3 regions of the Streptomyces sp. NPDC093568 genome follow, and region 3 is predicted to be linked to each of the others. Evidence: riboswitches for the same ligand, from Rfam matches in the RefSeq annotation. Region 3 holds a riboswitch; each other region holds the start of a gene.
What was found. A riboswitch is a leader RNA that binds a small molecule or an ion and turns the genes downstream of it on or off. The one in region 3 is predicted to bind cyclic di-AMP.

Region 1 (9,365 bases), on a different contig from region 3:
CGGTGCGCGGGGACTCCGTCGAGCTCCTTGAGGTCCTCCGGGAACGCCCTGTTCACGGCGTACAGCCGCCCCGTGAACCCGGCGTCCCTGATGTTGCCGAGAACGCTGCGGCCCACCCCGCCGGGCGTGCGGCCCACGCCGACGACGGCGACGGAACCGGGCACCAGCAGCCGCTGCACGGACCGGGCCTCGGCGCGCTGCTCGCGCGCGTACTGCACGGCGAGGGAGCGGTCCGTCGGCTCCAGGTCGAACTCCAGGCGTACGACGCCGTCCTCGAAGCTGCGCTTCTGGGTGTACCCGGCGTCGGTGAACACCTTGATCATCTTGGTGTTGGCCGGCAGCACCTCGGCGGCGAACCGGCGGATGTCCCGCTCGCGCGCGACCGCGCCGATGTGTTCGAGCAGAGCGGAGGCGACACCGCGGCCCTGGTGGGCGTCCTGGACGAGGAAGGCGACCTCGGCCTCGTCGGCCGGTGCGGACGCGGGCATTCCGTCGGCGCCGATCCGGTCGTAGCGTACGGTGGCGATGAACTCGCCGCCCACCGTGGCCGCGAGTCCCACCCGGTCCACAAAGTCGTGGTGCGTGAAGCGGTGGACGTCCTTCGCGGACAGTCGCGGGTAGGGCGCGAAGAAGCGGTAGTACTTCGACTCGTCCGACACCTGCTCGTAGAAGCTGACCAGGCGCTCGGCGTCATCGACGGTGATGGGGCGGATGCGCGCGGTGCCGCCGTCGCGCAGCACCACGTCGGCTTCCCAGTGGGCGGGGTACTCGTGCCGGTCCGAGGCGCTCTGCATGGGGCCCAGAGTACGGCTCGCGTACGACAACGGCGCGAGGCAGTCTGTGGAGGACGGAAGTCGGGTCGAGGCCGCGACCCGACGGTCACCGAAGGGCGGGACGTTCGTCCCGTTCCGGCGTGCTTCACGGGTGTGGGAAACTGGTCTAGACAACCCTGAAAACCGAAGGGCAGCATCACATGGCTGAGCGCCGCGTCAACGTCGGCTGGGCCGAGGGCCTTCACGCCCGCCCCGCCTCCATCTTCGTCCGAGCCGCCACGGCCACAGGCGTCCCGGTGACGATCGCCAAGGCCGACGGCAACCCCGTCAACGCGGCCTCCATGCTGGCCGTCCTGGGCCTGGGCGCCCAGGGCGGCGAGGAGCTCGTCCTCGCCTCCGACGCGGACGGGGCGGACGCCGCCCTCGACCGTCTGGCGAAGCTGGTCTCCGAGGGTCTCGAGGAACTGCCCGAGACGGTCTGAGTGACCTGAGCGGGTATCCGTAGCGAACGGTGAAGCCGCGTCCGCCTTGTCCGGCGGACGCGGCTTCACTCATTTCGAGCGGGCGTCGACGGAATTCACGGCACCGTGGCGGCGCATCCGAAAAAGGGCAGCGTAAATTCACCGCCGCCGAATATCTCTCTTTGTATACGGTGCCTGTGTTAATGCCGCAGGCTCGGCATGTTTACGGGATGTTGCGAATTCCTCACACGCTCCGGGCGCGCGCCGGCGGGGCCGAGCCGCAGCCGGTGTGCGGAGATCGCGCGCTCGGTGTGCAGTGCCGTGAGCGCACGGGCGCGTTCGCCGTCGCCGCGCGCCACCGCGTCCACGATCGCGCCGTGCTCGGCCCAGGACTCCACGGGGTTGGCCGGGGCCTCCACGGCATACATCCAGGCGATCTTGTGGCGCAGCTGGGTCAGCATCGAGGTCAGGGCGGGGCTGCCGGAGGCCTGGGCCAGCGTCTCGTGGAACCAGCCGCCCAGGGAGCGCAGGTCGTCGCTGTTTCCCCGCCTGGCCCGCTCCTGTCCCAGCCTGACCAGGCCGCGCAGGACCTTCAGATGGGCCTCGGTGCGGCGCTGCGCGGCCCGGGAGGCGCCCAGCGGCTCCAGGAGGGCGCGCATCTCCAGCAGGTCGGCGGCCTCCTGCTCGGTCGGTTCGGCGACGCACGCGCCCGCGTGCCGACGGGTCACCACGAACCCCTCGGCCTCCAGGGTGCGCAGGGCCTCCCGGACGGGGACGCGGGAGACGCCGTAGCGGCGGGCGAGCAGTTCCTCGGTGAGCCGGCCGCCACGCTCGTGGACACCGGCGACGATGTCGTCCCGGATCGCCGTGCACACCGAATGCGCCGGAATACGCATGACCGACCTCCGCTTTAATCCCCGTGAAACGTCGACGAATGACGTGTTCTCGGTGACTCTATTGCAACGGGCCGGAATTTCCGACGCCGGGCCGGAATCCATGGATATTTTTTGGACAGCGGATCGGATCGGAAACGCCGAAAGCCCCGGCTCGGGGAGCCGGGGCCTCGGTCGGACGCGGTGCCGGCGTCAGACGTTCACGCCGTGCGAGCGCAGGTAGGCGATCGGGTCGATGTCGGAGCCGTACTCCGGGGAGGTGCGGGCCTCGAAGTGCAGGTGGGGCCCGGTGACGTTGCCGGTGGCGCCGGACAGGCCGATCTGCTGTCCGGGAGTGACGCTCTGGCCCACCGAGACGCCGATGGACGACAGGTGGCCGTACTGGGTGTACGTGCCGTCGTTCATCTTGATCACGACGTTGTTGCCGTACGCCCCGCCCCAGCCGGCCTCGACGACGGTGCCGGCGCCGACCGCGTGGACGGCGGTGCCGCTCGCGGCGTGGAAGTCGATGCCGGTGTGGCTGCCGGAGGACCACACGGCCCCGCCGGCCTTGTAGCCCGTGGAGACGTACGAGCCGGCGATCGGGGTGACGAAGGACAGCAGGCGCTTGCGCTCGGCCTCACGGGCGGCGCGCTCCTTGACCTCGCGCTCCAGCGCGGCCTTCGCGGCCGCCTTCTTGCGCGCGGCCTCCTGTGCGGCCTTCTTCGCGGCGGCGGCCTCCTTGGCCGCGCGCTCCTGGGCGATGGCCTGGGCGTCGATCTGGTCCACGATCGAGTTCTCGACGGTGATGACGGGGATGAGGCCGGTCTGCTCCGCGGCGGGCTCGGCGGCGAGCGCCGGAGCGGCCAGCGTGCCCATGACGCCGGTGGCGGTGAGTGCGGCGACGCCCGCCGCACGGGCGGTGGAGCGCTGCATCCGGCTGGGCCGGCGATGCTTCCCGCTGGGACGACTCTTCCCGGTGGCGCAGGTGAACGCCATGTAGTGGCTGGTCCTTTCCTTCCCTCTCGCCTACCGGGTTAGCTGACGGGTTCGGAGCAGGAAGGTCTCCTACGGACCCCCTCGCGGCTCGCGCGGGCGTCCGATTCACCCCAGGGACTGCGGTGGGTCCCCGGCTCCCCTGGCTCGCGCCGTACGGGGACTCGGCGATGGCTGTCCGGTGCCGCGGGCGCGGCGCCGTGCCTGACGGACAGCCCGGAAGACGCTAAACGGGACAACTTTCAATCCCCAAACGGATCCCGGCTTTTGTAGTGCATCCCACAGGTCAGACAGGCAACCTCTCCCTCAATTCGGGCATAAAGGGGCCCTGGTGACTCTTTCGTCACCAGGGCCCCTACGCGCGCGTGGCGCCAGGAGCGTCTCCTGGAACCGCCCGCCGGCGTCTACTCGGCCGCCACGACCGTGACTTCGCCGATGCCGAGGGCCTCGACGGGCTCCCGGATCTCGGCCGCGTCGCCGACGAGGATCGTCACCAGACGGTCCACCGGGAAGGCGCTCACCGCCGCCGCGGTGGCCTCGACGGTGCCGGTGGCGGCGAGCTGCTGGTACAGCGTCGCCTGGTAGTCGTCGGGCAGGTGCTGCTCGACCTGGTCCGCCAGCGTGTTCGCCACGGACGCGGCGGTCTCGTACTTCAGCGGCGCCACCCCGACGAGGTTCTGCACGGCGAAGTCCCGCTCGGCGTCGGTGAGCCCCTCGGCGGCGACGCCCCGCAGGACCTTCCACAGGTCGTCCAGGGCCGGGCCGGTGTTCGGGGTGTCGACGGAGCCGCTGATCGCGAGCATCGCCGCGCCCGAGCCGTCCGGGGCGGAGCGCAGGACCTGCCCGAAGGCGCGCACGCCGTAGGTGTAGCCCTTCTCCTCGCGCAGGACCTTGTCCAGGCGGGAGGTGAGGGTGCCGCCGAGGCAGTACGTGCCGAGCACCTGGGCGGGCCACACCCGGTCGTGCCGGTCGGCGCCGACGCGGCCGATCAGCAGCTGCGTCTGGACGGCGCCGGGACGGTCGACGATGACGACGCGCCCGGTGTCGTCGGCGGTCACCGGCGGGACGGGGCGAGGCTCGGCCGAGGAGCCGGTCCAGGCGCCCAGGGTGTCGCCGAGCAGGGCGTCGAGGTCGACGCCGGTCAGGTCGCCGACGACCACGACGGTGGAGGTGGCGGGGCGGACATGCCGCTCGTAGAAGGCGCGTACGCCCGCCGAGTCGATCCCCTCGACGGTGTCCTCGGTGCCCTGGCGGGGGCGGGACATGCGCGAGGTCGGCGGGAACAGCTCCTTGGAGAGCTCCTTGGCGGCTCGGCGCGAGGGGTTGGCCAGCTCGTGCGGGATCTCGTCGAGGCGGTTGCGCACCAGGCGCTCCACCTCGGCGTCGTCGAAAGCGGGCGCCCGGAGCGCGTCGGCGAGCAGGCCCAAGGCCTTCGGCAGCCGGGAGACGGGGACTTCCAGGCTGACGCGGACGCCGGGGTGGTCGGCGTAGGCGTCGAGCGTGGCGCCGCAGCGCTCCAGCTCGGCGGCGAACTCCTCGGCGGTGTGCTTGTCAGTGCCCTCGGACAGGGCGCGCGCCATGATCGTGGCGATGCCGTCGAGGCCCTTCGGCTCGGCGTCCAGGGGCGTGTCCAGGAGCACCTCGACGGCGACGACCTGCTGGCCGGGGCGGTGGCAGCGCAGGACCGTGAGGCCGTTGTCCAGCTTGCCGCGCTCGGGTGCCGGGAATGCCCAGGGCCGCGGCCGGCCGGCCTTGGGCTGCGGGTGGAACTCCATGCTGGCGAGCTCGGTCACTGGGCCGACTCCTCGTTCTCGTCGGTGGTGGCGGCTTCCGCGTCCTCGTCGGCGACCGGCTCGTACACCAGCACCGCGCGGTTGTCGGGACGCAGCCGGGCCTGGGCGACCGCCTTGACCTCCTCGGCGGTGACGTCGAGGACGCGCTTGACCGCGGTGAACGCCAGCTGCGGGTCACCGAACAGGACGGCGTACCGGCACAGTTCGTCGGCGCGGCCCGCGACCGTGCCGAGCCGGTCCAGCCACTCGCGCTCGAGCTGGGCCTGGGCGCGCTCCATCTCCTCGGCGGTGGGGCCCTCCTGCGCGAAGCGGGCGAGCTCCTCGTCGACGGCCGACTCGATGACGGGCACCTCGACATCGCCGGAGGTCTTCACGTCCAGCCAGCCCAGGGAGGGCGCTCCGGCCAGGCGCAGCAGGCCGAACCCGGCCGCCACCGCCGTACGGTCACGCCGCACGAGCCGGTTGTACAGACGGGAGGACTCGCCGCCGCCGAGCACGGTCAGCGCCAGGTCGGCGGCGTCGCACTCGCGCGTGCCGTCCTTGGGGAGGCGGTAGGCCGCCATCATCGCGCGCGCCGGGACGTTCTCCTCGACGACCTCGCGCAGCTGCTCGCCGATGGTGTCGGGCAGCGAGCCGTCGCGCGGCGCGGGCTTGCCGTCGTGGGAGGGGATGGTGCCGAAGTACTTCTCGACCCAGGCGAGCGTCTGCTCGGGGTCGATGTCGCCGACGATCGACAGCACGGCGTTGTTGGGCGCGTAGTAGGTGCGGAAGAACGCGCGGGCGTCCTCCAGGCTGGCCGCGTCCAGGTCGGCCATCGAGCCGATCGGCGTGTGGTGGTACGGGTGCCCGTCCGGGTACGACAGGGCGGTCAGCTTCTCGAAGGCCGTGCCGTACGGAACGTTGTCGTAGCGCTGGCGGCGCTCGTTCTTGACGACGTCGCGCTGGTTCTCCAGGCCCTCCTCGTCGAGCGCCACCAGGAGGCTGCCCATGCGGTCGGCCTCCAGCCACAGCGCGAGCTCCAGCTGGTGGGCGGGCATGGTCTCGAAGTAGTTGGTGCGCTCGAAGCTGGTGGTGCCGTTCGGCGAGCCGCCGGCGCCCTGGACGAGCTCGAAGTGCCCCGTGCCCTTGACGCTGCTCGACCCCTGGAACATCAGGTGCTCGAAGAGGTGGGCGAGTCCGGTACGGCCCTTGACCTCGTGGCGGGAGCCGACGTCGTACCAGAGACAGACCGCGGCGACCGGCGTGAGGTGGTCCTCGGAGAGCACCACGCGCAGGCCGTTGGCCAGGCGGTGCTCCGTCGCGGTGAGGCCGCCGGATTGTGCCTCCGGTGTGGCCGTGTGACCCATGGGCAAGGTGTCCTTCCGGTCGCGTGCACTGCGCTTTGCCGAGCAGTTCGGCTTGCGTTCCTGCCACTGTATGCAGCGTCCGAAGGGTCGGCGAAGTTCCCGGTCAGAACGCCTGGGTGCGACGCGTGGGCGCGAGCCCGGGCACTGCCCGCCCCGGGTCCGCGCTTCGCGCCCCGACCTGCGGATCGGGGACGGCCGCGGGCCGCCGCGTGGTCGCGCACTCCCGCGCGGCCCGGGCGACCTCGCCGGACCCCCTGTCGATCACTCCGGCGAGTGAACGGTGAACCGGCGTGACCTTGCCGCCGGGGGCGACGCACCCCATGGAGCGGCACCCGTGGCCGCCTGTCGGTAGGGCCCGGGAATTCCGCGGGACCGCTCCTGGCCCGTTGCACGTCCGCGTGCAAGCACCGGGCCGGCCTGGGAGTTGATGCCGGTTCCCTCCCCTCGGTCGCCGTCGGGGGCGGACGTCGGCGACACTTCTCACGCGCCGGGTGGGAGGCCAACATCGGATCCTGGTCGGTGGTTGTCAGTGCCGCGGTCCACAATGGTCCGCGTCATATCCGTCAAACGCTTCAGCAAGGAGCCGGCAGCGATGGCCCGCCGTAGCACGAAGACCCCGCCGCCCGACGACTCGTACGAGGAGAAGATCCTCGACATCGACGTCGTCGACGAGATGCAGGGCTCCTTCCTCGAGTACGCGTACTCGGTCATCTACTCCCGAGCCCTGCCGGACGCTCGCGACGGGCTCAAGCCGGTGCATCGCCGCATCGTGTACCAGATGAACGAGATGGGCCTGCGCCCCGACCGCGGCTATGTGAAGTGCGCCCGCGTCGTCGGCGAGGTCATGGGTAAGTTGCACCCGCACGGCGACGCGTCGATCTACGACGCCCTGGTGCGCATGGCCCAGCCCTTCTCGATGCGCGTCCCGCTGGTCGACGGTCACGGCAACTTCGGCTCGCTGGGCAACGACGACCCGCCGGCCGCCATGCGGTACACCGAGTGCCGGCAGGCGCAGGCGACGAGCCTGATGACCGAGTCGATCGACGAGGACACGGTCGACTTCGCGCCCAACTACGACGGTCAGGAGCAGGAGCCGGTGGCGCTGCCCGCCGCCTTCCCGAACCTCCTGGTCAACGGCGCCTCGGGCATCGCCGTCGGCATGGCCACGAACATGCCGCCGCACAACCTCGGCGAGGTCATCGCGGCCGCCCGCCATCTGATCCGCCACCCGAACGCGGATCTGGACACCCTGATGAAGTACGTCCCGGGCCCCGACCTGCCCACGGGCGGCCGGATCGTCGGCCTCGCCGGTATCCGGGACGCGTACGAGTCGGGCCGCGGCACCTTCAAGATCCGCGCCACGGTGGAGATCGAGACCGTGACCGCCCGCCGCAAGGGCCTCGTCATCACCGAGCTGCCCTTCGCGGTCGGCCCGGAGAAGGTCATCGCCAAGATCAAGGACCTGGTCGGCTCGAAGAAGATCCAGGGCATCGCCGACGTCAAGGACCTCACCGACCGCGCGCACGGCCTGCGCCTGGTCATCGAGATCAAGAACGGCTTCGTGCCGGAGGCGGTCCTCGAACAGCTCTACAAGCTGACGCCGATGGAGGAGTCCTTCGGTATCAACAACGTCGCGCTGGTCGACGGCCAGCCCCTCACCCTGGGCCTCAAGGAGCTCCTGGAGGTCTACCTCGACCACCGCTTCGAGGTCGTCCGGCGCCGCAGCGAGTTCCGCCGCGGCAAGCGCCGTGACCGTCTGCACCTGGTCGAGGGCCTGCTCACGGCGCTCGTCGACATCGACGAGGTCATCCGTCTGATCCGCTCCAGCGAGAACAGCGCCGAGGCGAAGGAGCGCCTGATGGAGCGCTTCTCGCTGTCCGAGGTCCAGACCCAGTACATCCTCGACACGCCGCTGCGCCGCCTCACCAAGTACGACCGCATCGAGCTGGAGGCGGAGAAGGAGCGGCTCAACGCGGAGATCGCCGAGCTGACCCGGATCCTCGAGTCGGACGCCGAGCTGCGCAAGCTGGTCTCCTCCGAACTGGCGGCGGTGGCCAAGAAGTTCGGTACCGAGCGGCGCACGGTCCTGCTGGAGGCGGCGGGCACCCCGGTCGCCGCCGTGCCGCTGCAGGTGGCGGACGACCCTTGCCGGGTGCTGCTGTCGTCCACGGAGCTGCTGGCCCGTACGGCCAACGGCGACCCGTTCGCCGAGGACGGCGACGCCAAGCGCTCCAAGCACGACGTGATCGTCTCGGCGGTGCCGGCCACGGCACGCGGCGAGGTGGGCGCGGTGACGTCCGCCGGCCGGCTGCTGCGGATCAACGTCATCGATCTGCCTCAGCTGCCGGAGACGGCGTCGAGACCGAACCTCGCGGGCGGCGCGCCGCTGTCGGAGTTCGTCTCCCTGGAGGACGGCGAGTCGGTGGTCTGCCTGACGACGCTGGACGAGTCCTCCCCCGGCCTCGCGATCGGCACGGCGCAGGGTGTCGTGAAGCGTGTGGTGCCCGACTACCCGTCCAACAAGGAGGAGTTGGAGGTCATCACCCTGAAGGAGGGCGACCGGATCGTCGGCGCGATCGAGCTGCGCACGGGTGAGGAGGACCTGGTCTTCATCACGGACGACGCCCAGCTGCTGCGCTACCAGGCCGCGCAGGTCCGGCCGCAGGGCCGGGCCGCGGGCGGTATGGCGGGCATCAAGCTCACCGAGGGCGCGAAGGTCATCTCCTTCACGGCGGTGGACCCGGCGGCCGACGCGGTGGTGTTCACGGTCGCGGGCTCGCGCGGCACGCTGGACGACTCGGTCCAGACGACGGCCAAGCTGACCCCGTTCGACCAGTTCCCGCGCAAGGGCCGCGCCACGGGCGGTGTCCGCTGCCAGCGGTTCCTGAAGGGCGAGGACTGCCTGTCCCTGGCCTGGGCGGGCGCCACCCCGGCCCGGGCCGCACAGAAGAACGGCACCCCGGTCGAGCTCCCGGAGATGGATCCGCGCCGCGACGGCTCGGGGGTGTCGCTGGCCAAGACGGTGTCGGTGGTGGCGGGGCCGGTGTAGGCCGGCCTACACCGACTGGTCCGACTGGTCCGACTGGTCCGACTGGTCGGACAGGTCGGACAGGTCGTCCGGGCC
Region 2 (9,365 bases), on a different contig from region 3:
TTGGTCCACAGGTTCTTGGGGCGGCGGGACTCGTTGCGCTCGATGACGGCGTTGGCGGCGGTCAGGATCGTCTGCGTGGAGCGGTAGTTCTGCTCCAGCAGGATCGTCGTCGCGTCCGGGTAGTCCTCCTCGAACTGGAGGATGTTTCGGATGGTGGCGCCCCGGAACGCATAGATGGACTGGTCGGCGTCACCCACCACACACAGCTCGGCGGGCAGAAGATCGTACTCACTGGGCGGCACGTCGACGGGGTGCTCGCTGGTCCCGACGAGCTCGCGCACAAGCGCGTACTGCGCGTGGTTGGTGTCCTGGTACTCGTCCACCAGGACATGGCGGAACCGACGGCGGTAGTGCTCGGCGACATCGGGGAAGGCGCGCAGCAGATTGACCGTCGTCATGATCAGGTCGTCGAAGTCGAGAGCGTTGGCCTCCCGCAACCGCGACTGGTACAGGGCGTAGGCCTGCGCCAGGGTCTTCTCGAAGCCGTCCGTCGCCTGTGCGGCGAAGTCCTCCTCGTCGATCAGCTCGTTCTTCAGGTTGCTGATCTTGGCGCTGAAGGACTTGGGCGGGTACCGCTTGGGATCAAGATCCAGATCCCGGCACACGAGCGCCATCAACCGCTTGCTGTCAGCGGCGTCGTAGATCGAGAAGGAAGACGTGAACCCGAGCTTCTTGCTCTCCCTCCTCAAAATGCGCACGCAAGCGCTGTGGAAGGTCATCACCCACATCGCGTTCGCACGCGGGCCGACGAGCTGCTCGACGCGCTCCTTCATCTCGCCCGCGGCCTTGTTGGTGAAGGTGATCGCGAGGATCTGCCCCGGATGCACCTGCCGCTCGGCCAGCAGGTGGGCGATGCGGTGGGTGAGCACACGCGTCTTGCCGGAGCCCGCCCCGGCCACGATGAGCAGCGGGGTGCCGGAGTGGACGACGGCGGCGCGCTGGTTGTCGTTCAGCCCTTCCAGCAGCGCGGCGGCGTCGATGACCGGCCGCGGGGCACCGTCGCGGTAGTGGCCGTCCCGGTCCGGCGGCACGTCGAACTTCCCCCCGAACAGATCGTCCGGAACCGGTTCCGGAGCGTGATCGTCCTCGGGCGGCGGCGGGTGCTCTTCCTCATGGGCCCGAGGGGCCTGGAGGTCCGCCAGGAAGCTGTCGTCAAAGAGGCTGCTCATCGCTCTCCGAGTCTAGGCCGCCCCACTGACAGCCCGCCGCCGCCCCGGAAACATCACCCATTCCGAATCCCAACGATCTTCCACGCCACCCGCCCTCACCCCCCGCGACCAGGCCTTTACGCGCCGCGACCACCAGGTCAGGCCTGTCACATCACCCAACAAACAAGACAGAACCCGCAACCCCCCGGAGATCCACACAGACCGTCCCACAATCACCCCAAACAACCACCCCCGACGCTAACTGACTCCAAGGTCACGAAAATGTATCGGGCATATCGAACATCAACCTTCACAGACGCCACACGAGTTGGCTACCGTGCCGGGCAGGCCGTACGACCCCCACCGGCGAACGACGCCGGGCCGCGCGGCCTCCGCCGAGTCCGGCGTCACGACGACCGGAGCCGGGGACCCACCGAACTTGGGGTGAATCGGCCCGACTTCCCTTCCCGGGACGGCCGTAGGGCAACCCTTCCGAACCACCCGCCCGAACCCGACAGCTAACTCGGTAGGCGGAGCATGGAAGGAGTCGCCTCCCTTGGCGTCGCACCGCAAGTCGCGTCCCGCCGGTACGCGCGTAGCAGGCATACGCACCCCTGCCCTCGCCACGGCCGCCCTCACATCCGTGGCCCTGCTGTCCCAGACGGCCAACGCCAGCCCGTCGACGGACGACAAGCCCAGCCTCGAAGAGGTCGAGAAGAAGGTCGACGACCTCTACCGCCAGGCGGAGACGGCGACCGAGAAGTACAACGCGGCCAAGGAGAAGACCGCGAAGCAGCGCAAGCGCGTCGACACCCTCCTCGACGACGTCGCCCAGCGCACCCAGAAGCTCAACGAGGCCCGCGAGGAACTCGGCCGCAACGCCGCCGCCCAGTACCGCACCGGCGCGGCGGCCCCCGACACGGCGACCTTCCTGCTCGCGGACACCCCGCAGGACTACTTCGACCAGTCCCAGCTGATGGGCCGCATGACGGACCGTCAGAAGGAATCGGTCGACGAGTACTTCACCGAGCAGTCCGCGACGATGAAGAAGCGCCAGGAGGCCACCGAGAGCCTTCAGACGCTCACCGACTCGCAGAACGACCTCCAGAGCGCCAAGACCACCGTCCAGCAGAAGCTCTCCGCCGCACGCGAACTTCTCTCGAAGCTGACGGCGGAGGAGAAGGCCCGCCTCGCCGAGATCGAGAGGCGCAAGCAGGAGGAGGCCGCGCGCAAGGCGGCCGAACTGGCCCGGCAGCAGGCGGAGGCCGAGCGCCAGCGCGAGGAAGCCGCCGCAGCCGCCGCAGCCGCCCAGCAGCAGGAGAGCGCCGAGACCCCGTCCGACTCGGGCACCTCAGACTCCTCCTCGGACAGCTCCTACGCCACCAAGGCCGAGAAGGCCCTGGCCTTCGCCCGCTCCCAGATCGGCAAGCCGTACGTCTGGGGCGCCACCGGCCCGGACTCCTACGACTGCTCCGGCCTCACCCAGGCCGCCTGGAAGGCCGCCGGCGTGGACATCCCGCGCGTCACCTACGACCAGGTCAACGCCGGCACCACAGTCTCCCTCGCCAATGCCCAGCCCGGCGACCTGGTCTTCTTCTACGACGACATCACCCACGTGGGCATCTACATCGGCAACGGCATGATGATCCACGCCCCGAAGCCGGGCGCGTACGTCCGCGAGGAGTCGATCTACTACGACGGCGAGTCGTCGATCCACAGCGTGGTCCGCCCCGCCTGACCGACCACGCACACACACGACGTCGAGAGGGCACCCCAACGGCGCCGCACCCGCGTACGGCGGGAAGGGGACGTGCCGGGGGGTGTCCGCCCGCAGTGGCCGGCGTCAAGAAACAGCACAACCGCCCCAACCCCAACCGCCGGTCCGAGGACGGACACCCCCCCGCCCCGGCCCCCCCCCCCCCCCCCCCCCCCCCCCCCGGCGGGCCCCCCCCCCCCCCCCCCCCCCACGGCCCCGACCCACCCCCGCCCCGCAGGCGCTAGAGGCACCCCCACCGAGCCCGCCCATGCGCCGCAGGCATCAAGGCGCACCCCCTGCCCCGCGCGCCCCACTCCCAACCCCCACCCCGCTCCATAGCATCGCCCCATGCCCGCCAGCACCACCCCTCCTCCCTCCCCCCTCCACACCTGGTGGTCGCAGCGACCCCCCGCAGCCGGCGCCGCCGTCATGGCGACCGGCATCATCTCGGTGGCCCTGCACCAGACGGGCTACGAAACCCTCTCCCGCATCGCCCTGGCCCTCGCCTCCGCGGCCTGGCTGGCCCTGGCCGGCGACTTCATCGCCCGGCTCGTCCTGGACCGCCCGAGGTGGCTCAAGGACGCGGCCACCCCAGCCGCCCTGACCGCCGTCGCCGCGACCACAGTCCTCGGCACCGGCTTCACCGCCCTCGGCTGGGAAACCCTCGCCGAGGCCCTCCTGGCCCTGGCCGCCCTCCTCTGGCCAGGCCTCCTCATCACGGTCGCCCGCCACTGGCGCCGCCACATGCCCGGCGCGGTCTTCCTGAGCTGCGTCGCCACCCAGGGCCTGGCAGTCCTCGGCGCGACCCTCGCCGCGGCCGAGAAAACGGCATGGCTCGCCCACACCGCCCTGGCCCTGTTCTGGATGGGCCTCGCCCTCTACGTCCTAGCCATGCCCCGCTTCGACCTGCGCCAGCTCGCCCACGGCGCCGGCGACCACTGGGTGGCGGGCGGCGCCCTCGCCATCTCCGCGCTCGCCGGCTCGAAACTCCTCGCCGCCGACAGCCCCGGCCTGTACCTCTGGAACGACGACGACGAAGGCGTCCTGCGCACGGTGACCCTGGCCGTGCTCGCACTCGACCTCGTCTGGTACGCCGTCCTGCTGCTAGCCGAGTTCGCCTGGCCACGCACGCGCTACGACGTATGCCGGTGGGCCACCGTCTTCCCGATGGGAATGACCGCGGCGGCGACCCTCTCCGTCGCCGCCGTCGAGGACGTCCCCTGGCTGGAGACCCTCGGCGAGGTACTCCTGTGGATCGCGGTGGCGGCATGGCTGGCCGTCACGGCGGGCGCGGTACGGGCCTACGCCGCCCCGAGCACCCTCGCGCCCCCCGAGAACTCCACGCCCCCCGAACCCCCCGAGCCGGACGTCACGTCCACAACACGGCGATGAAGATGTTCGCCGTGGTCAGCAGCCCGACCACCCCGAACAGCCCCTTCTCCACCTTCTCCTCGTCCCGCTTCACATACACAAGCCCGAGGATCACGATCAGCAGCGCCAGCTTCACGCCGATCTTGATGTTGTTGACGGACTGGTCGTCCGCCTGATTGAGGCCGACGAGGATCACCCCGGTGACCAGCATGGTCAGCGCGCCGTGCAGCATCGCGGGAACGAACCGGGCGGTGCCCTGCCCCATCGCCTTCATCTGCGTGAGAAACCCACCGAGCAGCGCGGCGATACCGACGATGTGCAGTCCGACGAACAGATGGATGAGTACGTCCATGGGGCCGGAGCCTAATAACCACGAAATACCCACCCCACACCGCCCCGCATATATGCGCGCCATAGCACTCCGCCACCCCACCGCAACCCCGAATCGCCACATCGGTCAGCACCCAGCGTGAACCCGACGCCCTCATCCCGGGATCACGCTCACTTACGGTCACCGACGGTCCGCTCCCGGCACTTCCGCACAACGCGTCACCGACCCGACACAGCGAGGTTTAGCGTCCTCCACCAGGTGACCGGCTCCCCACCGCCGCCCGGGCCAGGGGCGGCAGTCGGCCACCACCGCCGAGAAAGGTCCGGCGGCGGCCCGCTCCCCCTGTGCAGGCCGCCGCCGGACGCGTAACCCGCCCCGGGCGGTCGTACGTCCGCTCCCCCCAGGCGCCCGTACGCCCACCGCTCCTCCGGGGCGGGAGCGCGCCACCGTCCGCCGCCCCACGCGGACGTACGGGACGAGGCGGTCGTACGAAAGGACGTGCAGTCCACGTGGCATCCCACCGAAAGCCCCGTCGGCGCTCGACCGGCGGCAGTACGGCCCGCACGGCATGGACGATCGCACTGGCGGGCGCGGCGACGGCGACGGGTTTGGACGGGACCGGGCATGCCGAGCCGCAGCTGACACCGGCACAGGTGAAGGCGAAGGTGGACAGGCTGTACGAGGAGGCGGAGGTCGCCACCGAGAAGTACAACGGGGCCAAGGAGAAGGCGGACGCGGCCGAGCGGCGGATCAGGACGCTTCAGGACGAGGTCGCCCGCAAGACGGACCAGCTCAACTCGGCGCGCGAGGCGCTCGGTTCGATGGCCGCGGCGCAGTACCGCGACGGCGGCATCGACCCGGCGCTCCAGCTCGCGCTCTCCGAGGATCCCGACCGCTATCTCGCCGGCGCGGAGTTCGCCGAGCGTGCCGGGAACCGCCAGGCGGCGTCCGTCGCGGACGTCCGCAGACAGTTGCGCGAGATCGAGCAGCTGCGCGGCGCCGCCCGCATCGAACTGACCTCGCTGCAATCACGCCGGGCCGAGCTGAAACGCCACAAGGAGACGCTCACCGGCAAGCTGGACGAGGCCAAGGACCTGCTCGCCCGCCTGACCGCCGAGGAACGCGCCCAGCTCCAACAGGCCACGGACCGCGCCACCCGCTCAGGGCCAGGCGCCCGCGAGGCGCTCACCACCCCCGGCTCGGCCACCCCCGGCTCCGCCACCGCCGCGGCCCCCAACTCCCGCGCGGCATCCGCCATTTCCTACGCCTACTCCAAGCTCGGCAGCCCCTACGTCTGGGGCGCGACCGGCCCGAACGCCTTCGACTGCTCCGGCCTCACCCAGGCCGCCTACCGCTCGGCCGGCGTCTCCCTGCCCCGCACGACCTACGCCCAGATCGACGCGGGCCGCCGCGTCTCCCGCTCCGAACTGCTCCCCGGCGACCTGGTGTTCTTCTACTCCAGCATCAGCCACGTGGGCCTCTACATCGGCAACGGCCAGATGATCCACGCCCCGAACCCGTCGGCTCCGGTCCGGGTGGCCCCGCTCGACGAGATGCCGTTCGCGGGGGCCACTCGGGTGGCGTGACCGAGCCCGAGCCCCGGCGCACCGGGACCCGGCCTCACACCAGACGCCGTGCCGTAGCCCACCGCGTCAGCTCGTGCCGATTCGACAGCTGGAGCTTCCTCAGCACCGCCGAGACATGGGACTCGACCGTCTTGACGGAGATGAACAGCTGCTTGGCGATCTCCTTGTACGCGTACCCGCGCGCGATCAGCCGCAGCACCTCCCGCTCCCGCTGGGTGAGCCGGTCGAGGTCCTCGTCGACCGGTGGCGCGTCCGTCGACGCGAACGCGTCCAGGACGAACCCGGCGAGGCGCGGCGAGAACACCGCGTCGCCGTCCTGGACCCGGAAGATGGAGTCGACCAGGTCGGTACCGGTGATCGTCTTCGTCACGTACCCCCGCGCACCGCCCCGGATCACCCCGATCACATCCTCGGCGGCGTCCGAGACCGACAGCGCCAGGAAACGCACCGGCTGCTCCGCGTCGGCCATCAACGGGGCGCAGCGACGCAGCACTTCGACTCCGCCGCCACCCGGCAGGTGCACGTCGAGGAGGACGACCTCGGGCCGGGTCGCGGTGATGACCGTGACCGCCTGGTCGACGTCCGCGGCCTCGCCGACGACCTCGACGCCGGTCTGCTCGGTCCGGCCGATCTCGGCCTGGACTCCGGTACGGAACATGCGGTGGTCGTCGACGAGGACCACGCGCACGCGCCGCTCGGCCGCGCTCCCGCCGGTCGACTCCACGGGCTCGTTCGCCTCGGTCGGGTCGCTCATGACGTCTTCTCCGCCCTCTCCATCTCCAGCTCGACCTCCGTGCCGCCGTCGGGCACCGCCCGCAGCCGGGCCGTACCGCCGTTGCGCTCCATGCGGCCGATGATCGATTCTCTGACGCCCATGCGGTCGGCCGGTATCGAGTCGAGGTCGAAGCCCGGACCGCGGTCCCGGACGGACACGAAGACGGTCTTTCCCTCCACCTCGGCGTAGACCTGCACGGCGCCGCCCTCGCCACCGTACTTGGCGGCGTTCACCATCGCCTCGCGCGCGGCCTGCATCTGCGCGGCGATCTTCTCGTCGAGCGGGCAGTCGCCGACGACCACGACCTCTATGGGGACGCCGTGCTTGTCCTCCACCTCGGCGGCGTTGCGCCGCACCGCGTCGGCGAGGTTGGCCGGCTCGTCCGCCTCGTCCTTGCCGGTGCCCTCGGGTTTGTAGAGCCAGGTGCGCAGGTCGCGCTCCTGGGCGCGGGCGAGGCGGCGGACCTCGTTCGCGTTCTCCGCGTTGCGCTGGATCAGGGTCAGGGTGTGCAGCACCGAGTCATGGACGTGCGCGGCGACCTCGGCGCGCTCCTGGGCGCGGATGCGCATCAGGCGCTCCTCGGAGAGGTCCTGGGTCATCCGGACCAGGTACGGCCCCGCGAGGAGCGTTATGCCGACGAGGACCGCGAGCGCCGCCTGGAGGACGGAGCCGAGGTGGGCGGCCGAACCCTGGAGGACGAAGATGCCGGAGACGCCGGCCGTGACCAGGACGACGCCGCCCGCGGCGCGCAGCAGGCTGAGGGTGCGCCGACGCCGGCCGACCTCCATCCAGCGGGCCCGCCGCGCGTTGTCCGCCTGGCGCCAGACCAGGGCGACGCCCGCGCCGACGAGAACGGCGGGCAGCAGATACGCCTTGGCGCCGTTGCCCAGATCCACGCTGCCGACGAAGACCATGGCCACGGCCACCATGAGCAGCAGCGCGACGATCTGCCCCTTGTCCGGCTTGCGGGCGACGAGTCTGCGGCGGCCGTCGGCCGCGGTCTCGGTGGCGAAGGGGGAGGGTCGCTGCGCGTCGACACCGCCGACGCCGAGCGGCACGAAGAACCAGAACGCGGCATACAGCAGCGCACCGAGGCCGTCCGCCATGAACAGGCCGACGAAGACGAGCCGCACCCAGATCACGGGCAGGCCGAGATGCCCGGCGAGCCCCCGCGCCACGCCCCCGAGCCAGCGTCCGTCACTGCTGCGGTAGAGCTTGCGCGGCGGCCGCGGTTCGACGACTGGCGCTGCTGCGGCTTCCGGCATGCCATCGATGTTCACACGCCCGGCCGACCGGAGCATCAGGGTCGACCCCCTAGACTCCCCTGATCTTCGGAGCCGCCCGCTTCGCACACATCCCCCGCACCCGGCTCAGGGCCGATATCAGGGTCCGACCAGGGTCATACCGACTCCCATCCCGCCGACCCGCCCGTCACCATGGACACATGACTGATCACCAGCACGCCGCGGACTCCGTGTCCGAGCCGGAAGCCGTGCCCCCCGCGGGCACCCCGTCCGGCCCGGCACCCGCGAGCGCCGCGGGTGAGGAACCCCGCGCGCACACGCACGCGGAAGCAGAGGCATCCGCGGCGGCGGACGTCCTCGACCCACCGCACAGGTTCCGCCGCGACCGGGGGAACAAGATGCTGGCCGGCGTGTGCGCCGGCCTCGGGCGGCAGTGCGACATGGACCCGGTGATCTTCCGGATCACCCTCGCCGTCCTCTCCGCGACCGGCGGCATCGGCCTGATCTTCTACGGTTTCGCCTGGCTCTTCGTCCCGTACTCCGACGAGGACGAGAACGAGGTGCGCAAGCTGCTGACCGGCCGAGTCGACGGACAGGCGCTGACGGCCGTGCTGTTCGCGCTGGTCGGCTGCGGCGTTTTCCTGACACTCCTGAAGAACGGCGGGGTGCTCGCCTTCGCCGTCGTCCTCTCCCTCCTCCTGGCGGGCGCCGGCTACTGGTCGCGGCACCGTGGCACCCCCGACCCCGACCCCCTCTCCGCCCAGGCCGTCGCCGACGCCCCACCGGAGGCCCAGGCCCCACCGGTCCCCGCCGCCTACCCCTCCTGGTGGCGCGACCCCATCGTCAAGGACGGCACGCACGAGGGCGGCACGGGCTATCTCTGGGGCCCCCGCGGCTCCCGCGACCGGGACATCGCCGCGGCGGTCAACATCGGCCTCGGCCACAGATGGAGCAGCCGCCAGGACATCCGGTCCCGGGCCCCTCAGCAGCCCAAGCCCCGCGGCCCCCGCTGGATCGGCGGCTGGGTGTTCCTGCTGGCCCTCGTCGCGGGAGCCCTCGGCACGGGCGCGACCTGGGAGGACCACGCCCTGGGCACCAGCCTCCAGACCGGCCTGGCCTGCGCCCTGCTGGTCATAGGCCTCGGCATAGCGGTC
Region 3 (9,365 bases):
TGGCGGTCAGAGCGGAGGCGGCCGGCGTGGACCCGGAGGCGGCCCTGCGGGTGGCGGCCAGGACCTACCGGGACGCGGTGCGAGCCGCGGAGGGCCTCGGCGCCGTGTAGCTTCCAGGGCTCTCGGCGGGCCGCGGATGGCCTTGGTGCGCCGTTGCTTTCCGGGCTTTCGGCGGGCCGCGGATGGTCTTGGTGCGCCGTTGCTTTCCGGGCTTTCGGCGGGCCGCGGATGGTCTTGGTGCGCCGTTGCTTTCCGGGCTTTCGGCGGGCCGCGGATGCTTGGTGCCCTGTAGCTTCCCGGGCTCTCGGCGGGCCGCGGATGGCCCCGGCGCCCCGTAGCTTTGCGGGTCTCTCGGCGAGCCACGGATGGCCCCGGCGCCCCGTAGCTTCCCGGTCTCTCCGCGAGCCGCGGATGGCCTCGGCGCCCCGTAGCCTCCCGGGCCCTCGGGCGAGCCCGGAAGACCTCGGCGCCCCGTAGCCTCCCGGCCCCTCGGCGCACCCCCCGACCCGCCAGCTACCGTCAAGGAGTGACCAACCAGCCCACCCCCACCCCGACCCCCACCCCCGGGCCCCCGGACCTCTTCACCTGGGAGTTCGCCACCGACCCCTACCCGGCCTACGCCTGGCTCCGTGAGCACGCCCCCGTGCACAGGACACGGCTGCCCAGCGGGGTGGAGGCCTGGCTGGTCACCCGGTACGCCGACGCCAAGCAGACCCTCGCCGACCCCCGGCTCTCCAAGAACCCGGCCCACCACGACGAGCCCGCGCACGCCAAGGGCAAGACCGGTATCCCGGGGGAGCGCAAGGCCGAGCTGATGACGCATCTGCTCAACATCGACCCGCCGGACCACACGAGGCTGCGCCGGCTCGTCTCGAAGGCCTTCACGCCCCGCAGGGTCGCCGAGTTCGAGGGCCGGGTGCAGGAGCTCACCGACCAACTCATCGACGGGTTCGCGGAGAAGGGGAGTGCCGACCTGATCCACGAGTTCGCCTTCCCGCTCCCCATCTACGCCATCTGCGACCTGCTGGGCGTCCCCCGCGAGGACCAGGACGACTTCCGGGACTGGGCGGGCATGATGATCCGGCACCGGGGCGGCCCGAGGGGCGGGGTCGCGCGGTCGGTGAAGAAGATGCGCGGCTATCTCGCGGACCTCATCCACCGCAAGCGCGAGGCACTTCCCGCCACTCCCGACCCCGGCGAGGACCTCATCTCGGGTCTCATCCGCGCCTCCGACCACGGTGAGCACCTCACCGAGAACGAGGCCGCGGCGATGGCCTTCATCCTGCTGTTCGCCGGTTTCGAGACGACCGTCAACCTCATCGGCAACGGCACCTACGCGCTGCTCACCCACCCCGAGCAGCGCGCCCGCCTCCAGTCCTCGCTCGCCGCGCACGAGACCGCCCTCCTGGAGACCGGTGTGGAGGAACTCCTGCGCTACGACGGCCCCGTCGAGCTCGCCACCTGGCGGTTCGCCACCGAGCCGCTCACCATCGGCGGGCAGGACATCGCGGCCGGCGACCCCGTCCTCGTCGTGCTGGCCGCCGCCGACCGCGATCCGGAGCGGTTCGCCGACCCGGACGTCCTCGACCTCGGCCGCCGCGACAACCAGCACCTCGGTTACGGCCACGGCATCCACTACTGTCTCGGCGCCCCGCTCGCCCGGCTGGAGGGCCAGACCGCACTCGCCACTCTCCTCACGCGCCTTCCGGACCTCCGACTCGCGGTGGATCCGGGGGAGTTGAGATGGCGCGGCGGTCTGATCATGCGCGGACTGCGCACGCTTCCGGTGGAGTTCACCCCAGTTGGGTGACTCTGTCCGCCGTCGTGAACGTGACACGCGCTCATGTCTGTGATCTTCACGTGATCTACGCGGCATTAACTTGTGACAAGTGATCGTCTGCCTATACGTTCACGGATCAACAAGGCGCCCAGGTTTTACGCGCCCTGGTCACTGTTGTCTCGTGAAAGGCCCCCGCATGCTCTCCGGGAACGGTCGTCACCGTCGCCCCCGTCAGGCTCCGGCTCTCCTCGTCGCGGCCGGCGTGACCGGGTCCGCCATCGCCATCCCGCTCCTCGGCGCCACGGGCGCGAGCGCGGCCGAGGGCAACGTGTGGGACAAGGTGGCCGACTGTGAGAGCGGCGGCTCCTGGAGCGCGGACACCGGCAACGGGCGTTACGGCGGGCTCCAGTTGACCCAGAACGACTGGGAGAAGTACGGCGGCCTCGACTACGCGACCAGTCCCGACCTGGCCAGCCGCTCCCAGCAGATCGCCGTGGCGCAGGACGTCCTGGCGGACCGGGGGACCAGCCCCTGGGGAACCTGCGCGGTGCTCAACGGGCTCACGCCGAAGTCCGGCTCGGTCGATCTCGACACCGGAGTGGCGGAGGACTCACCCTCCGAGGTGTCTGGTTCATCCGGCTTGCTCGATTCGCCCGGATCATCCGACTCCTCCAACTCGTCGGGTTCATCCGACTCGTCCGACGGCTCGACCCCCTCCGGCGACCCGTCGGACTCGTCGAGCGGCACCCCCGGCACCTCGTCCGGATCGCCCGATAATTCCCCCTCTTCCTCCTCCTCGCCCTCTTCGTCCGAAGGCTCCGAGAAGTCCGATGAGTCACCCGCCGCGAAGGATTCACAGTCGCCGGACAGCTCTCCCATAGAGACGCCCAAGGGTGACAATCAGGACAACTCGGAGCAGGACGCGGGCTCCTGGAGCCTCGTGGACACCGGGTCGATCGACGACGCGACGACGACCGGCTCCGGACGTCATCGCGGCCCCAGCGCCGACGAGAGCGACGCCGTCGACGGTGCCACCAAGTCCACCGGTCGGCACGCCTCGTACAGCGTCCGTGCCGGTGACACCCTCGCCTCCATCGCCGACTCCCTTGACCTCGAAGGCGGGTGGCGCGCGCTGTACAAGGCGAACGAAACGGCCATCGGTCCTGACGCGAACCACATCTTCGCCGGTCAGACCCTGGACGTCCCCGTCGAATAACGGTCGAACGGGGCGAAAAACAGCGCCAGTTCGCGTCATGTTTCGCCATATAATGTCCGTTTTAACAGTAGTGAGAGATAGATCTCAGAAGCCCTGATCGTCTTTGAAATTCCGCGAATCGCGTGTCTACGGTCATGACCGCTCGCCATCAGTGCGAGCCCCGACAGCCGTCACGCCGAATCCTGCCGGCGGCCGTACGGGAACAGTCGTCGCGTAAAGCGCCGTAGGCAGGAGCGGGGGACCCAAGGTTTGCGCCGGGTCCGGCGGTTGAGCCCTTCGGGGCCGTACCGCCGGAGCCGGCTCGGGGTGAAGTCGCGCAACGGAAGCCGGAAGGCGGACGTGCGCGGCCGGGCACTCAACCGGCCCGAACCCGACAGCTCACCTCGCAGGCGTCGGTGAGGGGATCCATCCATGCTGTTTTCCAGCAAGGGCAAGCACCGTCGTCCGTCCAAGGCCGCTCGCGCCATCGCCGTCGTCGGCGTCACCGGTGCCGCCGCCGTCGCCGCCCCGCTGATGGCCGCCGGCAGCGCCTCGGCCGCCACCGCCTCCGAGTGGGACGCCGTCGCCCAGTGCGAGTCCGGCGGCAACTGGTCGATCAACACCGGCAACGGCTACTACGGCGGTCTGCAGTTCTCCGCCTCCACCTGGGCCGCGTACGGCGGCACCGCGTACGCCTCCACCGCCGACCAGGCCAGCAAGGCCCAGCAGATCGAGATAGCCGAGAAGGTCCTCGCGAGCCAGGGCAAGGGTGCCTGGCCGAACTGCGGCACCGGCCTGTCGAGCGCCGCGTACTCCGGCTCCTCCTCGCAGAGCACCGAGTCCACCACCCGCTCCTCCGAGCAGCAGTCGGCCTCCCGCTCCGCCGACCGCCCGGCCGCGAAGAAGAGCGCCAAGACCGTCACCACCCCGACCGGCAAGAAGGTCAAGAAGGGCGACGGCGAGTACAAGGTCGCCAAGGGTGACACCCTCAGCTCGATCGCCGAGGAGAAGAACGTCAAGGGCGGCTGGGAGAAGCTCTTCCAGCTGAACAAGGACATCGTCGAGGACGCGAACCTGATCTACCCCGGTCAGCAGCTGCACCTGAAGTAACAGACGGGCGACAGCTGAACCACGGCGCCTTCATCCACGTGGACCTCATAGTGAAGGCGTCGTGAGGGTCACCCCCGTCCCCACGCTCCCCGCCTCGGTGCGTCTTCCCCCGTACGCACCGGGGCGGGGTTTTTTGTACCGCGTCTTTGTTCCTTTCGGAAACAATTTACTCTCGGTTCTGTCCACGGGGCGGTCGACCGCTGGTCTGGTGCCTGGAGCCGGTTAGGCTCGTCTCGCAGCACCCACCGCGGTCTGCGTACCCGCGTCACATCCGAAGAAGGAGATGCTCGTGCCGTCCATCGACGTCGTCGTAGCCCGGGAAATCCTGGACTCCCGAGGCAACCCCACGGTCGAGGTCGAGGTCGGCCTCGACGACGGCAGCACGGGTCGTGCCGCCGTCCCGTCCGGCGCCTCCACGGGCGCCTTCGAGGCCATCGAGCTCCGCGACGGTGACCCGAACCGCTACCAGGGCAAGGGCGTCGAGAAGGCCGTCCTCGCCGTCATCGAGCAGATCGGCCCCGAGCTGGTCGGCTACGACGCCACCGAGCAGCGCCTGATCGACCAGGCCATGTTCGACCTGGACGCCACCGACAACAAGGGCTCCCTCGGCGCCAACGCCATCCTCGGCGTCTCGCTCGCCGTCGCCCACGCCGCCTCCGAGGCGTCCGACCTGCCGCTGTTCCGCTACCTCGGTGGCCCGAACGCGCACCTGCTGCCCGTCCCGATGATGAACATCCTCAACGGCGGATCCCACGCGGACTCCAACGTCGACATCCAGGAGTTCATGATCGCCCCGATCGGCGCGGAGTCCTTCTCCGAGGCGCTGCGCTGGGGCACCGAGGTCTACCACACCCTCAAGAAGGTGCTGAAGGCCCGCGGCCTGTCCACCGGCCTCGGCGACGAGGGCGGCTTCGCCCCGAACCTCGGCTCCAACCGTGAGGCCCTCGACCTCATCCTCGAGGCCATCAAGGAAGCCGGTTACGCCCCCGGCGAGCAGATCGCCCTCGCGCTCGACGTCGCCGCCTCCGAGTTCTACAAGGACGGCAAGTACCTCTTCGAGGGCAAGGAGCGCTCCGCCGCCGAGATGACGGAGTACTACGAGGAGCTCGTCGCGGCCTACCCGCTCGTCTCCATCGAGGACCCGCTGTTCGAGGACGACTGGGCCGGCTGGAAGGTCATCACCGACAAGCTCGGCGACAAGGTCCAGCTCGTCGGCGACGACCTGTTCGTCACCAACCCCGAGCGCCTCGCCCGCGGCATCGAGGAGGGCACCGCCAACGCCCTCCTGGTCAAGGTGAACCAGATCGGCTCGCTCACCGAGACCCTGGACGCCGTCGAGCTCGCCCAGCGCAGCGGCTTCAAGTGCATGATGTCGCACCGCTCCGGCGAGACCGAGGACGTCACCATCGCCGACCTGGCCGTCGCCACCAACTGCGGCCAGATCAAGACCGGCGCCCCGGCCCGCTCCGAGCGCGTCGCCAAGTACAACCAGCTGCTGCGCATCGAGGAGATCCTCGACGACGCCGCGGTGTACGCCGGCCGCAGCGCCTTCCCGCGCTTCAAGGGCTGACCTCCGCTGACCCCACCTGGGTAAGGCTTAGCCAGTCGTACGTACGTCCCCGTACTCGGTCCCGTACCGTGTGCGGGGACGTACGCACGTGAAAGGGGAGGCGGAGAGCCGATGGCCGTCAAGGACCGGGACCGTTTCTCCACCGCGACCAGGATCCGGTTGCTCGGCGAGCAGACGGCGGCCCGCGTCTACCGCTCCCAGACCAAGCGGCAGGCCCGGCGCTCCAGGCTCACCGGACGCGCCGCGCTGCTCGCGCTGGTGGTCTGCTCCCTCGTCGTGGCGCTGGCCTACCCGATAAGGCAGTACGTCTCCCAGCGTGCCGAGATCGCCGACACGCAGCGGCAGCAGGAGGAGGCCGCCCGGCGCGTCGAGCAGCTGCGCGACCTCAAGGCGCGCTGGCAGGACGACGCGTACGCCGAGCAGCAGATCCGGCAGCGGCTGCACTATGTGATGCCCGGGGAGACCGGTTACGTCGTGATCGACCCGGACGCGGCCAAGAAGTCGCGGACCGACCGGAGCGCGGCGGACCTGCCCTGGTACGCGCACATCTGGGACGGGGTCGACAAGGCCGACGCCGCCACCCAGTGAGAACCGAACCGATAGAAAGACAGGCATGGAAACGCCCCCGCCGCCCACCCCGCGCACCGAGCCCACCGACGCGGACGTCGAGGCCTTCAAGCAGCAGCTCGGGCGCCCCCCGCGCGGGCTGCGCGCGATCGCGCACCGCTGCCCCTGCGGACAGCCGGACGTGGTCGAGACGGCCCCCCGGCTGCCCGACGGCACGCCGTTCCCGACGCTGTACTACCTGACGTGCCCGCGCGCCTCGTCGGCGATCGGCACGCTGGAGGCGAACGGGGTGATGAAGGAGATGTCGGCGCGGCTGGAGACGGATCCGGAGCTGGCGGCCGCGTATCGCTCCGCGCACGAGGACTACATTCGGCGGCGGGACGAGATCGAGGAGCTGACCGGGTTTCCGAGTGCGGGTGGGATGCCGGACCGGGTGAAGTGCCTGCACGTGCTCGTCGCGCACTCGCTGGCGGCCGGGCCGGGGGTCAATCCGCTGGGGGACGAGGCGATCGCGATGCTGCCGGAGTGGTGGGCGAAGGGGCCGTGCGTGGCCGCGGCCGAGTGATGTCGCCTCCCGCTGCCCCTACCCGCGTTGAAAATCCCCACAACTATCCCGTACGTCACAAATGTCCCGGACATCAGAAGGGCACCCCATGACCCGCGTCGCCGCCATCGACTGCGGTACGAACTCCATCCGGCTCCTCGTCGCCGACGTCGACCCGCACAGCGGTGAACTCGTCGACCTGGACCGCCGGATGACCATCGTGCGGCTCGGCCAGGGCGTCGACCGTACGGGGCGGCTCGCTCCGGAGGCGCTGGAGCGCACCTTCGCCGCCTGCCGTGACTACGCGGCGGTCATCAAGGAGCACGGCGCCGAGCGGCTGCGGTTCGTGGCCACGTCCGCCTCGCGGGACGCCGAGAACCGGGACGAGTTCGTACGCGGGGTGATGGACATCCTGGGTGTCGAGCCGGAGGTCGTCACCGGGGACCAGGAGGCCGAGTTCTCCTTCACGGGCGCGACCAAGGAGCTGACCGGGCGGGCGGACCTGCACCGGCCGTACCTGGTCGTGGACATCGGCGGCGGGTCCACCGAGTTCGTCGTCGGCGAGGAGCACGTGCGGGCGGCGCGCTCCGTGGACGTCGGCTGTGTGCGGATGACCGAGCGTCATCTCGTGCGCGACGGCGTCGTCTCCGACCCGCCCTCCGAGGAGCAGATCGCGGCGATGCGGGCCGACATCGAGGCGGCCCTCGACCTCGCCGAGGAGACGGTGCCGCTGCGCGAGGCCAGGACGCTGGTGGGGCTGGCCGGTTCGGTCACCACGGTGTCGGCGATCGCCCAGGACCTGCCCGAGTACGACTCGACGCGCATCCACCACTCGCGGATCAGCCACGACAGGGTCCGCGAGATCACCGACTGGCTGCTGCGCTCCACCCACGCCGAGCGCGCGGCCGTGCCCTCCATGCACCCGGGCCGGGTCGACGTCATCGCGGCCGGCGCGCTGGTGCTGCTGGCGATCATGGAGCGGATCGGCGCCGAGGAGGTCGTCGTCAGCGAGCACGACATCCTCGACGGGATCGCTTTCAGCTGCGCCTCGGAATCAGAATCGGAATCCGAAGGGGTCTGACGTCGTCACAGCCGCGTGGCCGTGCGGATCAGCCCGGCGAGGGCGAGCGAGCGGCTGTGCGCGGGCCACGCGATGTGGGTGACGACGGGGGGCGCGTCGGTCAGGGGTACCGCGGCGTGCTCGGCCCATAGCCAGGCGCGGGCGGACTCCGGGAAGACGGCCATGGTGCGCCCGAGGGCGATCAGCTGGGCCAGCTGCGTCTGGTCGTGGATCTCGGGGCCCGGTCCGGGTGCGTAGGTGCCGTGGCGGGGCCAGCGGGCGTGCGGCAGACCGGGGACGTCCTTGACGTCGGCCAGGGACAGCGTCTGCCGTGCGGCGAGGGGGTGCCCGGCGGGCAGGACGGCGATCTGGCCCTCGGTCATCAGTTCCTCGCTGTCGAATCCGGCGAGGGAGTTGTACGGCGCGTGCATGAGCGCCACGTCGGCGCGGCCGTCACGCAGCATCTCCTCCTGCTCGCACATGCCGCTCGGCAGCACCTCGATCTCGGCGGCGTCGGGCTCGGCCGCGTAGGCGGCGAGGAGCTTCTGCAACAGCTCGTGGGACGCGGCGGCCTTCACCGCCAGCACCAGACGGTCCCGGGGGCCGCCCGGACCGTCGGCGCCACCGGCGCGCCGGGTGCGGCGAGCGGCGGCGGTGGCCGCGTCGACGGCCACGCGCCCCTCGTGCAGCAGCACCTCTCCGGCGCCGGTCAGGGACACGCCGCGGCGGTCGCGCTCCAACAGGCGGACACCGAGGCGTCGTTCGAGCTGCTGGATCGCCCGGGACAGCGGCGGCTGGGCCATGCCGAGGCGCTCGGCGGCGCGGCCGAAGTGCAGCTCCTCCGCGACGGCCATGAAGTACCTCAGCTCACGGGTCTCCAAGGTGTCCATGGGCGCAGCCTACTTCGGTGATACCCACCGGGTATGACAGAGCACCGTATCGGTGTTGGATGCGGCGCTCGTCCGCGAGCGAGCATCGACGGCATGAGCGAAACGAAGGTCGCGCTGGTGACTGGCGCGAACAAGGGAATCGGGTACGAGATCGCGGCCGGGCTGGGCGCGCTCGGATACCGCGTGGGTGTCGGTGCGCGCGACCGGGTCCGCCTCGACACGGCTGTGGAGAAGCTGCGCGCCGCAGGGGCGGACGCCTTCGGGGTGCCCCTGGACGTGACCGGCGACCGGAGCGTCACCGACGCCGCCGACCTGTTCGAACGGGAGGCCGGGCGGCTGGACGTCCTGGTCAACAACGCCGGCATCTCAGGACCGCCGACGGGGTCGGGGTGGGAGCAGGACCCGACCCTGCTCGACCTCGACGTGGTCCGCGCGGTCGTGGAGACCAACGTCATCGGCGTCTTCCGGGTGACCAACGCGATGCTGCCGCTGCTGCGGCGCTCGCCGTCGCCGCGCATCGTCAACGCCTCCAGTTCCGTCGGCTCCCTGACCTGGCAGACGGACCCCGGCATCGACGTCGGTCCGATCATGGCGGCCTACTCGCCGACGAAGTCGTTCCTCAACGCCGTCACCGTGCACTACGCCCGGC

Region 1: linked by a shared signal. The riboswitch ahead of ACIRD7_RS00490 (M23 family metallopeptidase) and the one ahead of ACIRD7_RS26115 (transglycosylase family protein) in region 3 are both predicted to bind cyclic di-AMP.
Region 2: linked by a shared signal. The riboswitch ahead of ACIRD7_RS27365 (NlpC/P60 family protein) and the one ahead of ACIRD7_RS26115 (transglycosylase family protein) in region 3 are both predicted to bind cyclic di-AMP.

What each region holds. Positions count from the first base shown of each region.
Region 1 covers NZ_JBIWJD010000001.1:111,777-121,141, reverse strand. The annotation lists gene ACIRD7_RS00505 (GNAT family N-acetyltransferase) at 1-794, opposite strand, end outside; gene ACIRD7_RS00500 (HPr family phosphocarrier protein) at 974-1,255, shown strand; gene ACIRD7_RS00495 (GntR family transcriptional regulator) at 1,435-2,130, opposite strand; gene ACIRD7_RS00490 (M23 family metallopeptidase) at 2,320-3,105, opposite strand; cyclic di-AMP (ydaO/yuaA leader) riboswitch at 3,118-3,282, opposite strand; gene ACIRD7_RS00485 (M16 family metallopeptidase) at 3,507-4,895, opposite strand; gene ACIRD7_RS00480 (M16 family metallopeptidase) at 4,892-6,241, opposite strand; gene ACIRD7_RS00475 (DNA topoisomerase (ATP-hydrolyzing) subunit A) at 6,834-9,290, shown strand; gene ACIRD7_RS00470 (CobW family GTP-binding protein) at 9,297-9,365, opposite strand, start outside.
Region 2 covers NZ_JBIWJD010000007.1:176,230-185,594, forward strand. The annotation lists gene pcrA (DNA helicase PcrA) at 1-1,169, opposite strand, end outside; cyclic di-AMP (ydaO/yuaA leader) riboswitch at 1,532-1,696, shown strand; gene ACIRD7_RS27365 (NlpC/P60 family protein) at 1,705-2,886, shown strand; gene ACIRD7_RS27370 (tellurite resistance/C4-dicarboxylate transporter family protein) at 3,253-4,296, shown strand; gene ACIRD7_RS27375 (hypothetical protein) at 4,274-4,627, opposite strand; gene ACIRD7_RS27380 (NlpC/P60 family protein) at 5,116-6,192, shown strand; gene ACIRD7_RS27385 (LuxR C-terminal-related transcriptional regulator) at 6,227-6,946, opposite strand; gene ACIRD7_RS27390 (PspC domain-containing protein) at 6,943-8,268, opposite strand; gene ACIRD7_RS27395 (PspC domain-containing protein) at 8,412-9,365, shown strand, end outside.
Region 3 covers NZ_JBIWJD010000006.1:501,755-511,119, forward strand. The annotation lists gene ACIRD7_RS26100 (nucleoside triphosphate pyrophosphohydrolase) at 1-110, shown strand, start outside; gene ACIRD7_RS26105 (cytochrome P450) at 527-1,810, shown strand; gene ACIRD7_RS26110 (transglycosylase family protein) at 1,977-2,996, shown strand; cyclic di-AMP (ydaO/yuaA leader) riboswitch at 3,206-3,403, shown strand; gene ACIRD7_RS26115 (transglycosylase family protein) at 3,408-4,085, shown strand; gene eno (phosphopyruvate hydratase) at 4,369-5,655, shown strand; gene ACIRD7_RS26125 (septum formation initiator family protein) at 5,767-6,243, shown strand; gene ACIRD7_RS26130 (DUF501 domain-containing protein) at 6,269-6,787, shown strand; gene ACIRD7_RS26135 (exopolyphosphatase) at 6,876-7,847, shown strand; gene ACIRD7_RS26140 (LysR family transcriptional regulator) at 7,853-8,716, opposite strand; gene ACIRD7_RS26145 (SDR family oxidoreductase) at 8,810-9,365, shown strand, end outside.